Regions from separate parts of the Klebsiella sp. PK01 genome, predicted to be linked through region 2. Evidence: predicted binding sites of a transcription regulator. Region 2 holds the regulator's gene; each other region holds the start of a gene.
What was found. Region 2 encodes Fur, which represses iron uptake genes when iron is present. Its sites were predicted from a motif close to ATAATAATGAGAACNACTATCAA; they were not measured.
Positions count from the first base shown of each region.

Region 1 (4,598 bases), on a different contig from region 2:
GCTGGGAACTCTTTACAAAGATATACCTACCGTGACCTCGGCAGAGACTGCTACCCAACCACGTTTTGCGGTACAATCCCCGGCTAGTTAAAACACCTGCAAGACTCAAGGAGAATGCATGTCTATCACGGCGAAGTCCGTCTACCGTGACACGGGGAATTTTTTTCGTAATCAGTTCGTTACTATTCTGCTGATTGCGTTGTTATGCGCGTTCATCACGGTAGTCATTGGCCATGCCTTTTCGCCCAGCGACGAGCAGTTATCGATTCTCAGCGAGGGCGATAACCTCGTGGGCAGCGCCGGCTTGTTTGAGCTGGTGCAGAACATGACGCCGGAACAGCAGCAGATCCTGCTGCGCGCGTCGGCAGCCTCAACCTTCTCGGGTCTGGTGGGGAATGCCATCCTCGTCGGCGGCGTACTGTTGCTGATTCAGCTGATCTCCGCCGGGCATCGCGTCAGCGCGCTGCGGGCGATCGGCGCGGCGGCGCCGGTTCTGCCGAAGCTGTTGCTGCTTATTCTGTTCACCACCTTCGTGGTACAGATGGGGATGATGCTGGTGCTGGTGCCGGGCGTGCTGCTGGCGATAGTTCTGGCGTTCGCGCCGGTGATGCTGGTGCAGGATAAAATCGGCATCTTTAGCGCAATGCGCGGCAGTATGCGTCTGGCGTGGGCGAATATGCGCCTGGTGGCGCCAGCGGTACTCGGCTGGCTGCTGGCAAAAACGGCGCTGCTGCTGCTTGCTTCAAGCTTTGCAACGCTGTCGCCCAACGTTGCCGCCGTGGTCATTAATACCATCAGCAATCTGTTCTCTGCGCTGTTGCTGATCTATTTGTTCCGCTTGTATATGCTTATTCGCAACTAACTTTAATCAGGGCCGGGCATTCCGGCCCTTCCTGAACGACGGAATTGATGTATGAAGCAGTTTCTCGATTTTTTACCGCTCGTAGTCTTCTTCGCTTTTTATAAGATTTACGATATCTACGCCGCAACCACCGCGCTGATCGTCGCCACCGCGGTAGTCCTCATTTATAGCTGGGTGCGCTATCGTAAAGTTGAAAAGATGGCGCTGATCACTTTTGTGCTGGTCGCCGTATTCGGCGGGCTGACAATCTTCTTCCACAACGATGAATTTATTAAGTGGAAAGTGACCGTCATCTACGCCCTGTTTGCCGGCGCCCTGCTGTTCAGCCAGTGGGTAATGAAAAAGCCGCTGATCCAACGCATGCTTGGTAAAGAGCTGACGCTGCCGCAGCAGGTGTGGTCGCGGCTGAATCTGGCCTGGGCGCTGTTCTTTATTCTCTGCGGGCTGGCTAATATCTACATCGCGTTCTGGCTGCCGCAGAATATCTGGGTCAACTTCAAAGTCTTCGGTTTAACGGCATTGACCCTGGTCTTTACCCTGTTGAGCGGCGTTTATATCTACCGCCACATGCCACAGGACGATAAGCACTAATACCCCTTAACGGTACGCGCTAGCCGGCGCGTACCGCCTCCCTTGTGCTTTTCATTTCTTTTCTCTACCTCCTATCCCGTTCAGTTCAAATTTAACTTCCGAAAGAGCGGGTAAGCCACCTCTTATTACGCCATTCCCCAACGGCTCGCCTTCACGCTTTCTTCATCAAACAGGAAAAATTGCGCCAATTGTGAGGATTTGATGAAGTTTCGTCTCGCTTCATTGTAATGATAATGATTATTATTAATATTCACGTTCTTGTTTTATTTTGATACGGATATTTACAATGAGAACGAACACCGCATTCCCCCTCGCTCCCCTTACCATCATTATCGCCAGCTTCTTTTCAGCGGAGAGTTTGGCCGAAGAAGCCGAACAGGATACTGAAACCATGGTGGTTTACAGCACCGCTGAAGAAGCGTTAAAACAACAGCCCGGCGTTTCGATTATCACTGCCGAAGATATTGCCAAAGAGCCGCCGGTTAATGACCTGTCAGAAATCATCCGTAAAATGCCCGGCGTGAATCTGACCGGCAACAGCGCCAGCGGTAGCCGCGGTAACAACCGTCAAATCGACATTCGCGGGATGGGCCCCGAAAACACGCTGATTTTGATCGATGGCGTACCGGTTACCTCACGAAATTCGGTACGTTACAGCTGGCGCGGTGAACGCGATACCCGCGGTGATAGTAATTGGGTACCCGCTGAAATGGTTGAACGTATTGAAGTCCTGCGCGGACCCGCTGCGGCCCGCTATGGGTCCGGCGCGGCCGGCGGCGTGGTGAATATCATTACCAAACGACCAACCAACGACTGGCACGGCTCACTGTCGTTCTTCACCAATCAACCGGAGAATAACAAAGAAGGCGCCACCAACCGGGCCAACTTTAACCTCAGCGGGCCGCTGGCAGGCGATGCCCTCACCATGCGTTTGTACGGCAACATCAATAAAACCGATGCTGACGCCTGGGATATCAACCATGCGCAGAATGGCTCATACGCCGCCGGTCGCGAAGGCGTGCGTAATAAAGATATTAACGCCCTGCTGTCGTGGAAAATAACCCCACAACAGATCCTCGATTTCAACTATGCCTACAGCCGCCAGGGCAATATTTATGCCGGCGATACCCAGTACAGTAACGGCAACCTTAGCCCCAATGGCCTGGTTGATTCACTCTACGGCCATGAGACCAACCGCCTGTATCGCCAGTCGTGGGGGCTAACCTATAACGGAATTTGGGATTGGGGACAGTCAAAAGCCGGCGTTTATTATGAAAAAACCAATAATACCCGCCTGCAGGAAGGATCAACCGGCCGCGTCGAGGGGATGATCAATAGCGATGAATACGCCACCAGCCGTCTGGAATCATGGCGCTCCACAGGCGAGTTAAACATTCCGTTCTACTGGTTGGCGGATCAGACGTTGACGCTTGGCATGGAGTGGAACCGCGACGAACTCAACGATCCGGCGTCGATGCAGGCCACTGACGTGAGCGGTGAAACCATCGCCGGCACCAGCGGCAATGCCGCCGATCGTAGTAGCAAAAACAGCGCCACGTTAACCGGGATCTACCTGGAAGATAATATCGAGGCCACGCCGGGAACTAACATCATTCCCGGCCTGCGTTTCGATTACCACAACCAGTTCGGCAGTAACTGGAGCCCAAGCCTCAACCTGGCGCAGGCATTAGGTGAGTGGTTTAAAGTCAAAGCCGGTATTGCACGGGTATTTAAAGCACCGAATTTATATCAATCCAGCGAAGGCTATCTGCTCTCCACCCGCGGCAACGGATGCCCGAACGCCATTGCAACAGGCAGTTGCTATCTGCTCGGCAACCCGGATCTGGATCCGGAAATCAGCATCAATAAAGAGCTTGGGCTGGAATTCAACGCCGGCGGCTATAACGCCGGGATCACCTGGTTCCGTAATGATTACAAAAACAAAATCGTCTCCGGCACCGAGGTGCTTGGCTACACTTCCAGCGGCAACAACATTCTACAGTGGCAGAACGGCGGCAAAGCCGTAGTAGAAGGACTGGAAGGGACCGTGCTGATCCCATTGATTGCCGACACCCTAAACTGGCGCACCAACGCGACCTGGATGATTAAATCGGAAAGTAAAGATACCGGCAATCCGCTGTCGGTGATCCCGAAATATACTATCAATACCATGTTCGACTGGCAGGTAAACAGCAAACTGTCGGCTAACATAAACTGGACGATGTATGGCCGTCAAAAGCCGCGGCAGTACGCGGAAATTCGCAACGAGACTGGGGTTCTCGCCACCAATGAAGTCGGCGCTTATTCGGTAGTAGGGATCGGCGGCAACTATCAGTTGATGAAAGATATTCGCCTGAACGCCGGCATCAGCAACCTGTTTGATAAGCAGATTTATCGCGAGAACGCCGGTGCGTCAACTTACAACGAGCCGGGGCGCGCCTATTACGCCGGCGTTACCCTAAGTTTCTAATCTGCCGACGCCCGTACCGGCGGGCGTATTCCCCTATTCTCTCTGCGCCGTTTTCATAGTAGCATCGCGCCTGATCTCCTTTGACTAGTACAGAGTATAGAATGACAACAACAGATCTCGCCCCGAAGGGCGAATTGGTTTTACGCACCCTGGCCATGCCGGCGGATACCAACGCGAACGGCGATATTTTTGGCGGCTGGCTGATGTCGCAGATGGATATCGGCGGCGCGATTATGGCCAAAGAGATTGCCCGCGGCCGCGTTGTGACTGTCCGTGTTGATGGTATGACTTTTTTACGCCCGGTCGCCGTTGGCGATGTTGTGTGCTGCTATGCCCGCTGCGTAAAGCGCGGCAACACCTCAATCACTATTAATATTGAGGTATGGGTGAAAAAAGTATCGACGGAACCGCTGGGCCAGCGTTATAAGGCGACGGAAGCCTTGTTTATTTATGTGGCGGTAGACAATGAAGGCAAGCCGCGAGCGCTGCCTGCCGAGTAAGACATTGCCCGGCTTGCCGGGCAGATCTTCTGCTTAAAGAAAGCCAAGCAGCGAGAAGAAAATATAACCGATCACAATCACCACAATCGGCAGCACGTAAAGCGTGAAATACTGCTTCAGAATAGTATGACGCGGAACGACAATACGTTCGGCAAGCTGTTCGCGCGACAGGCCT
Region 1 covers NZ_JBYEZM010000001.1:25,782-30,379, reverse strand. Annotated here, with positions in the region: gene AC22LX_RS00160 (YkgJ family cysteine cluster protein) at 1-91, shown strand, start outside; gene AC22LX_RS00155 (YciC family protein) at 119-862, shown strand; gene AC22LX_RS00150 (septation protein A) at 914-1,453, shown strand; gene AC22LX_RS00145 (TonB-dependent siderophore receptor) at 1,740-3,923, shown strand; gene yciA (acyl-CoA thioester hydrolase YciA) at 4,025-4,423, shown strand; gene AC22LX_RS00135 (YniB family protein) at 4,457-4,598, opposite strand, start outside.
Region 1: AC22LX_RS00145 (TonB-dependent siderophore receptor) is a predicted target of Fur. The motif match lies at 1,681-1,703, and genes of this name have one in related genera.

Region 2 (4,598 bases):
TCAGATAGAGGACAAATCCCAACCGCGAATAGCGTCAAACCAGGATGGCGGTAAAACTCAGAATGCTTCCGGGTCTTGCAGCCTAATGGCAGAATGTCCAACATAATACCCTAACCCGACGGAGCGAAAAAAAGAACTTTGCCATGAAATTAAATAGCCGAGCGCAATCTGCACAAAACCCGCACAATAAATCCCCAATCGTCCTGGTACACGGCCTGTTCGGCAGCCTGGACAACCTTGGGATCCTCGCCCGCGATCTGGTCGCCGACTACGATATATTGCAGGTCGATATGCGCAACCACGGCTTATCGCCGCGTTCGCCGGAGATGACCTACCGCGCGATGGCGCAGGATCTGTTGGATACTCTTGACGATCATCAGATAGAGAAAGCGACCTTTATCGGCCATTCAATGGGCGGCAAAGCGGTGATGGCGCTGACCGCGCTGGCGCCGGATCGCATCGCCGGGCTGGTGGCGATTGATATTGCGCCGGTGGCTTATCACGTCCGCCGTCATGATGAGATCTTCGCGGCGATTAACGCCGTCAGCGAATCCGCCGCCAGCACCCGCCAGCAGGCGGCGCAGGTGATGCGCGAGCATATAAATGAAGAAGGCGTCATTCAGTTTCTGCTGAAATCCTTTGTCGACGGCGCGTGGCGCTTCAACGTGCCGGCGCTGTGGGATCAATACCCGCATATTGTCGGCTGGGAAACGGTGCCAGCCTGGCCGCACCCGGCGCAATTTATTCCCGGCGGCAACTCCCCTTATGTTACCGATGAATACCGCGACGCGCTGCTGGCGCAATTCCCGCAGGCCCGCGCTCACGTCATTGCCGGCGCCGGACACTGGGTGCATGCGGAAAAACCCGAGGCGGTTTTACGCGCAATTCGCCGTTATCTGAGCACAATTGAAGCCTGAGTGGCTAAAAAACGCCCGACCGCGCGGCATAATGCCCGCGGTCGTTGGCGCGGCGGTTCGCCTGATGTATTATGGCGCGCTATCTGCGCCGGCTATAGCCCGGCAGCTTGTTTCCCCGAAGTCACTCTGAATCATGGCAAAAGAACAAACGGACCGAACGACATTAGATTTGTTCGCAAATGAGCGTCGCCCGGGTAGACCGAAAACCAATCCGCTTTCGCGCGATGAACAACTGCGCATCAACAAACGCAATCAGCTCAAACGCGATAAAGTTCGCGGCTTGAAGCGCGTTGAGTTGAAGCTCAACGCCGATGCGGTCGACGCGCTTAATGAGCTGGCGGAAGCCCGCAACATGAGCCGCAGCGATCTTATCGAAGAGATGCTGATGCACCAACTGGCCTGCCTGCGTAACCAGGGCGAAGTCTGAAAAACGCAAAAAAATCGCTTTCATGTAGCAGAGTGTGCACCAGGACGTTATTGCTGTTTCCGCGCCCTTCCCTGTTCTGCTATGATTGCCGTTAACTGTAGGCATAATGCCACTACCACATCATTAAGTTTCAAGAGGTTATTTTACTCATGGCAATCATCGGCATCTTTTTTGGCAGCGACACCGGCAACACCGAAAATATTGCAAAAATGATCCAAAAGCAGCTCGGTAAAGACGTTGCTGAAGTTCACGACATTGCCAAGAGCAGCAAAGAAGATCTGGAAAGCCACGATATTCTGCTGCTCGGCATCCCAACCTGGTACTACGGCGAAGCGCAGTGCGACTGGGACGACTTCTTCCCGACGCTGGAAGAGATCGACTTCAACGGTAAGCTGGTAGCCGTGTTTGGCTGCGGCGACCAGGAAGATTACGCAGAATACTTCTGCGATGCGCTGGGCACCATTCGTGACATCATTGAACCGCGCGGCGCAACCATCGTTGGCCACTGGCCGACCGCGGGCTACCACTTTGAAGCTTCTAAAGGCCTGGCAGACGACGATCACTTCGTAGGTCTGGCGATTGATGAAGACCGTCAGCCGGAACTGACCAACGAGCGCGTTGAGAAGTGGGTGAAGCAGATTTCCGAAGAGCTGCATCTGGAAGAAATCAAAAACGCCTAAGAATCAAACAGCGCAGCTATTAAGCTGCGCTGAATTAATAGATAAAAGCAATCAAACTAATAGCTACAAGTTTTTAACTTTTCATCACATATCTGTACAATGTCCTCTGATTCCACGAGGTCACGTGACACAGTTTGTAGCTGGTAATTCGTTTTTGACAGCTTACAAGGCGCGATGGTTGCAGTTTTCATTTCAGAGTTGCAGCTCTATAATGAGACGCATTACATCGGGTGATTCTCTGTATTGCTTCCCTTTGAAGGAAGCCGATCTTTAGCAACAGGACAGATTCCGCATGACTGACAACAATATCGCATTAAAGAAGGCTGGCCTGAAAGTCACACTTCCCCGACTGAAAATTCTGGAAGTGTTGCAGGAACCGGATAACCATCACGTCAGTGCGGAAGATTTATATAAACGCCTGATCGATATGGGTGAAGAGATTGGTCTGGCTACCGTTTACCGCGTGCTGAACCAGTTCGACGATGCAGGCATCGTGACTCGTCACAACTTCGAAGGCGGTAAATCCGTATTCGAGCTGACTCAGCAGCACCACCACGATCACCTGATTTGCCTCGATTGCGGCAAAGTGATCGAGTTCAGCGATGATTCTATCGAATCCCGCCAACGTGAAATTGCTGCGCAACACGGCATCCGCTTAACCAACCACAGCCTGTACCTGTACGGCCACTGTGCGGAAGGCGACTGCCGCGAAGATGAACATGCCCACGATGCGGTGAATAAATAATTTCCCGTCTCGTTTGTCGTAAAAAGCCAACCTCAAGGTTGGCTTTTTTATGGGCGAAATCCGCCGGCATGCGTATTCTGTCAGAGCATAACGCCTTGTACGGAGAGTCAATATGGAGCTGCGCCAGCTACGCTATTTTGTCCGCATTGTGGAAACCGGCAGTATGGGCCGCGCCGCGCTCGATCTGAATATTGGCGTCTCTGCGCTCAGCCAGCAAATGGCGCGTCTGGAAAATGAACTCGCTATCCGCCTGCTGCAACGGACTTCGCGCGGCGTAATGCCCACCAGCGCCGGCCTCGCCTTTTACTCGCAGGCGCAACTGGCGCTGCGCCATGCTGACGATGCAATTCTCGCCGCGCGTGAAGCGCGCCTTTCCGGTCACGTCAGCGTCGGTATGGCGCCGAGCACCGCTTCTGTACTGGGCGTACCTTTTATCAACGCCATGCGCGAAAGCTACGCCGACGTCCGCCTGCACCTGGTGGAGAGCCTCTCCGGCAATCTGGAACGGATGATCAACACCCGCCAGCTCGATTTAGCCATCGTTTTCCAGAAAGAGAAGATCCTGCGCTGGAGCGCCCGACCCATTCTTGAGGAACGTCTGTTCCTGATTGGCGCCCATGACGTGCTGGCGCCGCTGCCCGGCGATAGCATCTCCCCGAACCAACTGGCCGCCATCCCGCTGATTATGCCAAGCCAGGGGCATGGCCTGCGCGGCAGGCTGGACGCTATTTGCCAGGAGCACGCCATCAACGTTGACGTGGTGGCTGAAATCGATGGCCTGGCCCTGCTGATGCGCGCCGTTCGTGACGGGCTCGGCGCCACGCTGCAGCCGGGCGCGGCGATTTCTCATCTCGACAGCCAGGCGCTAAGAGTGATCGGCGTCGATAATCCGGTACTTAGCCGACCGAATTTTCTGGTCAGTCTTTCCGATGACGAACTCACCCCGGCAGGCCTTGCGGCACGGGTAATGCTGGCAAAAGTCATGCGCCAGCTAGTTGAATCCGGCAACTGGCCGGGCGCCAGCCTTTACACACACTAAACCCCCCTTTAGCTTCACGCCATAGCGCCTGCCGCCCCCTGCACCTTACATTTCCATTACAAATTTAACAATTAGTCAAAGCGTAATGGAGCCGATAATGGTGGATGTACTGGTGATTGGCGGCGGCAACGCCGCGTTATGCGCCGCCTTAACCGCCCGGGAAGCAGGCGCATCCGTACTGCTGCTGGAAGCCGCGCCGCGGGAATGGCGGGGCGGTAACTCTCAGCACACGCGTAATCTGCGTTGTATGCACGATGCGCCGCAGGATGTCTTAGTCGACAGCTATCCGGAAGAAGAATACTGGCAGGATCTGCTGCGCGTTACCGACGGCAATACCAACGAAGCGCTGGCCCGTCTGGTGATCCGCACCTCGTCGCACTGTCGGGACTGGATGCGCCGCCATGGCGTTAACTTTCAACCGCCGTTATCCGGCGCCCTGCACGTCGCCCGCACTAACGCCTTTTTTATGGGCGGCGGCAAAGCCCTGGTCAATGCCTATTACCGCAGCGCCGAACAGATGGGCGTACAGATCCGCTATAACACCCCGGTACAGGCGCTTGAATTACGTGATGGCGAATTCGTCGCCGCGCTGGCAGGCACTGAGCGGATCGCCGCTAAAACCTGCGTGCTCGCCGCCGGCGGTTTTGAATCTAACCGCGAGTGGCTGCGCGAAGCCTGGGGGCAAAATGAGCGCGGCGAATGGCCTGCAGACAACTTTCTCATCCGCGGCACCCGTTTTAATCAGGGAGTGCTGCTCAAATTTATGATCGATGCCGGGGCCGATATCATC
Region 2 covers NZ_JBYEZM010000004.1:484,427-489,024, reverse strand. Annotated here, with positions in the region: gene ybfF (esterase) at 144-917, shown strand; gene ybfE (LexA regulated protein) at 1,051-1,344, shown strand; gene fldA (flavodoxin FldA) at 1,494-2,024, shown strand; gene fur (ferric iron uptake transcriptional regulator) at 2,317-2,769, shown strand; gene tcuR (tricarballylate utilization LysR family transcriptional regulator TcuR) at 2,882-3,808, shown strand; gene tcuA (FAD-dependent tricarballylate dehydrogenase TcuA) at 3,906-4,598, shown strand, end outside.

Region 3 (4,598 bases), on a different contig from region 2:
AGGCGTTCTCGAATGCGGATACCAGCATGCATAATATTCAGCTGTTGAGTGAGTTCGGTTGCGCTATCGCCATTGATGACTTTGGTACCGGTTACGCTAACTATGAGCGTCTGAAAAGCCTGCAGGCGGATATCGTAAAAATTGACGGCTGCTTCGTGCATGAAATCGAGAGCGACCAGCTTGATGCGATTATCGTGAAATCCATTATCGAAATCGCGCGGGCGAAACAGCTTACGGTCGTCGCAGAGTACGTAGAGACTCAGGCGCAAAAGGCGATGCTGTTGGCGCTGGGCGTCGATTATTTGCAGGGCTACCTGATTGGCAAACCGCAGCCGTTAAGTGAATTGAAGGCGTAAAAAAGCCGGGCGATACTGCAGCCCGGCTTGTTATTTTATTAACGTCTGTTTGTGATTACAGTACCAGCGCAGCGATAGAGGCTGACAACACGCTGACCAGCGTGGAACCGTAAACCAGTTTCAGACCAAAGCGAGAAACCACGTTACCTTGCTCTTCATTCAGGCCTTTAATCGCCCCGGCGATGATGCCGATAGAAGAGAAGTTGGCGAAGGAGACCAGGAAGATGGAGATGATACCTTCCGCACGCGGGGAGAGCGTCGCTGCCACTTTCTGCAGATCCATCATCGCCACGAATTCGTTAGACACCAGTTTGGTCGCCATAATACTGCCTACCTGCAGCGCTTCGCTCGCCGGCACACCCATCACCCACGCAACCGGGTAGAAGATGTAGCCGAGGATCCCCTGGAAGGAGATGCTGTAGCCAAACCAGCCGGTGACGGTGGCGAACAGGGCGTTGAGCGCGGAAATCAGCGCGATAAAGCCGATCAGCATCGCCGCAACGATAATCGCTACTTTAAAGCCTGCCAGAATGTATTCGCCCAGCATTTCGAAGAAGCTCTGACCTTCGTGCAGATTGGACATCTGCAGGTTTTCTTCGCTCTGCTCAACGCGATACGGGTTAATCAGCGACAGAACAATAAAGGTGCTGAACATGTTGAGCACCAGCGCGGCAACCACATACTTCGGCTGCAGCATAGTCATATAGGCGCCGACGATGGACATCGAAACGGTAGACATCGCGGTTGCCGCCATGGTGTACATACGGTTGCGCGACATTTTGCCGAGAATATCTTTATAGGCGATGAAGTTTTCCGACTGGCCGAGGATCAGCGAGCTAACGGCGTTGAAAGATTCCAGTTTACCCATGCCGTTAACTTTCGACAGCACGGTACCGATCGCGCGGATGACAATCGGCAGAATGCGAATATGCTGTAAAATACCAATCAGCGCGGAAATAAAGACGATTGGGCACAAAACCTTCAGGAAGAAGAAGGCCAGACCTTTATCGTTCATGTTACCGAATACGAAGTTGGTGCCTTCGTTGGCGAAACCGAGAAGTTTCTCGAACATCTCAGAAAAGCCTTTCACGAAACCCAGACCGACATCGGAGTTCAGGAAGAACCAGGCCAGCAAAACTTCAATAACAAGTAATTGAATAACATAACGAATGCGGATCTGCTTACGGTTGTGACTGACCAGCAAGGCCAGTATAGCCACCACAACGATCGCGAGGACAAAATGCAAGACGCGGTCCATATTTGCTCCAAATATGAGGCAGGTTAAATTTCCGTGCACATTCTATGCAACAAGCCTAAATAAAACGAGATCGAATCCACACTATTGCAAGGATATGTGACCAATAACAAAAATAGTGATCAATCGTACATTTTTGTTATGTTATGCAAAGGTATTAAAAGTTGCATTAATGTACTAATCTGATGAAAGGCGCGTTGTCGACAGCTTCACGCCCGTTTCGTTATTTGGCCTGCTATCGTTCCCTCCTATCAAAGCAATCATTATCACCTTTCTAAATGAACTTGATAATCATTCGCATTTTGATAGCATTAAACATAGCAAAGGCTATATTTCCAGGGGCAGAAAATGACTAACAGTCGCGTTGAGAATAGCAGCGGTCGCGCAGCGCGCAAGATGAGGCTCGCACTGATGGGGCCCGCATTCATTGCTGCCATCGGCTACATCGATCCGGGTAACTTCGCCACGAATATCCAGGCTGGCGCCAGCTTTGGCTATCAATTGTTATGGGTAGTGGTATGGGCGAACCTGATGGCGATGCTGATTCAGGTGTTATCGGCCAAGCTCGGTATCGCCACCGGTAAAAACCTCGCGGAACAGATCCGCGACCATTACCCGCGCCCGGTGGTGTGGTTTTACTGGATACAGGCGGAAATTATCGCCATGGCGACCGATCTGGCTGAATTCATCGGCGCGGCCATCGGCTTTAAGCTGCTGCTCGGCGTTTCCTTATTACAGGGGGCGGTGCTGACCGGCGTCGCCACCTTCCTGATCCTGATGTTGCAGCGTCGCGGGCAGAAACCGCTGGAAAAAGTCATCGGCGGGCTGCTGCTGTTTGTGGCGGTGGCGTATGTGGTCGAGCTTATCTTCTCGCAGCCGGCGTTAGCGCCGCTGGCCAAAGGCATGATTATTCCGAGCCTGCCGAATGGCGAAGCGGTATTCCTTGCCGCCGGGGTTCTCGGGGCGACGATTATGCCGCACGTTATCTATCTGCACTCATCGCTGACGCAAAACCTGCACGACGGCTCGCGCAAAGAACGCTATAACGCCACGCGTTGGGACGTGGCGATTGCAATGACCATTGCCGGCTTCGTTAACCTGGCGATGATGGCGACCGCCGCCGCTGCGTTTCACTTCAACGGCCACACCGGCGTGGCCGATCTCGACCAGGCTTATTTAACTCTCGAACCGCTGCTTAGCCATGCCGCCGCGACGATTTTTGGTCTCAGTCTGGTTGCCGCCGGTCTCTCGTCGACGGTAGTCGGAACGCTTGCCGGGCAGGTCGTGATGCAGGGGTTTATCCGCTTCCATATTCCGCTGTGGTTTCGCCGGACTATCACCATGCTGCCGTCGTTTATCGTGATTATGATGGGGCTGGATCCAACGCGTATCCTGGTGATGAGCCAGGTATTGCTGAGCTTCGGGATTGCGCTGGCGCTGGTGCCGCTGCTGATTTTTACCAGCGATGCGCGGTTAATGGGCGATCTGGTAAACAGTCGCTGGGTAAAACGCATCGGTTGGCTGATTGTGGCGATTGTGGTGGCGCTGAACGGCTGGCTGATTATTGGTTCCGCATTAGATTAATACGGCAACAAAAAAGGGAGCTTTCGCTCCCTTTATCAATTAGTGGTGCCCGTGACCATGTCCGCGCCCGCCGCCAGGGCCTCGGCCCCAGCCGCCACGGCGATCGTTCCAGCCTTCGCGATAGCCGCGCTCGTAAGCACGACCGCGATCCCAGCCGCGTTTATCCCAACCGCGATGCCAGCCGTTATCATGGCGATGCCAGCGGTGATCGCGCCATTCATAATGACGACGCCAGTAATCACGGTCGCGCCAGCCGCCACCGTCCCAGTAGTTACCGTAACCGTCACGATCGCCAATTTGTAATTTTACCGATGGCAGCAGGGTGATTTCACCAGCATTGGCGATAACCGGCGCACACGCCAGCAGTACCGCAGCCAGAATCAGTGACCTGAACATACTCTTCTCCTCACGATCGGGTCTTAATGACCTGTTAACCAGATATTACGAGCCGGTAAAGAGGCGTAGCATCAGGGAACTCTTAAATCGCAAGAAATAGCACTTTTTGCCAAAGTAAAAATGAGTTTACACCGCAAGGATCGCATCAATGGCGGCGCACTCTTCAGCGCTGAACCGACGATTGCTTAACATACCCACGGCATCGTCCAGTTGCGCCGTTTTACTGGCGCCGATCAGCACTGACGTCACTTTATCTTCACGCAGCACCCAGGCCAGGGCCATCTGTGATAGCTTCTGTCCGCGGCGCCCGGCAATGGCGTCAAGCTGGCGGACTTTTTCCAGCCGCTCGGCGGTGAGCTGTTCCGGCTGTAAAAAACGGCTATTGCTGGCTGCGCGCGAGTCTGGCGGAATACCGTTTAGATAGCGGTTGGTCAACTGGCCGCCAGCCAGCGGTGAAAACGCTATACTTCCCACGCCTTCGGCCTGCAGCATCGCTAACAATCCTTCTTCCACCCAGCGTTCAAACATCGAATATTTGGGTTGGTGAATCAGGCAAGGCGTGCCGAGATCGTTGAGGATAGCGATAGCCTGACGTGCCAGCTCGAGCGGGTAGTTCGATAAACCAACGTAGAGCGCTTTTCCCTGGCGAACCAGATGATCCAACGCGCGCATGGTCTCTTCCAGCGGCGTTTCCGGGTCCGGGCGGTGGTGATAAAAGATATCGACGTACTCAAGACCCATCCGCTTCAGGCTCTGGTCGAGACTGGCGACCAGATACTTACGCGATCCCCAGTCGCCATAAGGACCATCCCACATGGTATAGCCCGCTTTACTGGAGATGATGAGTTCGTCGCGGTAGGGCAGAAAATCTTCTTTCAGGATCCGCCCGAAGTTGCTCTCCGCCGATCCCGGCGGTGGGCCGTAATTGTTCGCCAGGTCGAAGTGGGTAATCCCGAGGTCGAAGGCGTGACGCAGCAACTGGCGGCTGACCTCGACCTGTGTCTCAT
Region 3 covers NZ_JBYEZM010000002.1:707,009-711,606, reverse strand. Annotated here, with positions in the region: gene AC22LX_RS08550 (EAL domain-containing protein) at 1-356, shown strand, start outside; gene nupC (nucleoside permease NupC) at 412-1,614, opposite strand; gene AC22LX_RS08540 (Nramp family divalent metal transporter) at 1,960-3,195, shown strand; gene AC22LX_RS08535 (DUF2502 domain-containing protein) at 3,235-3,591, opposite strand; gene mgrA (L-glyceraldehyde 3-phosphate reductase) at 3,718-4,598, opposite strand, start outside.
Region 3: AC22LX_RS08540 (Nramp family divalent metal transporter) is a predicted target of Fur. The motif match lies at 1,896-1,918, and genes of this name have one in related genera.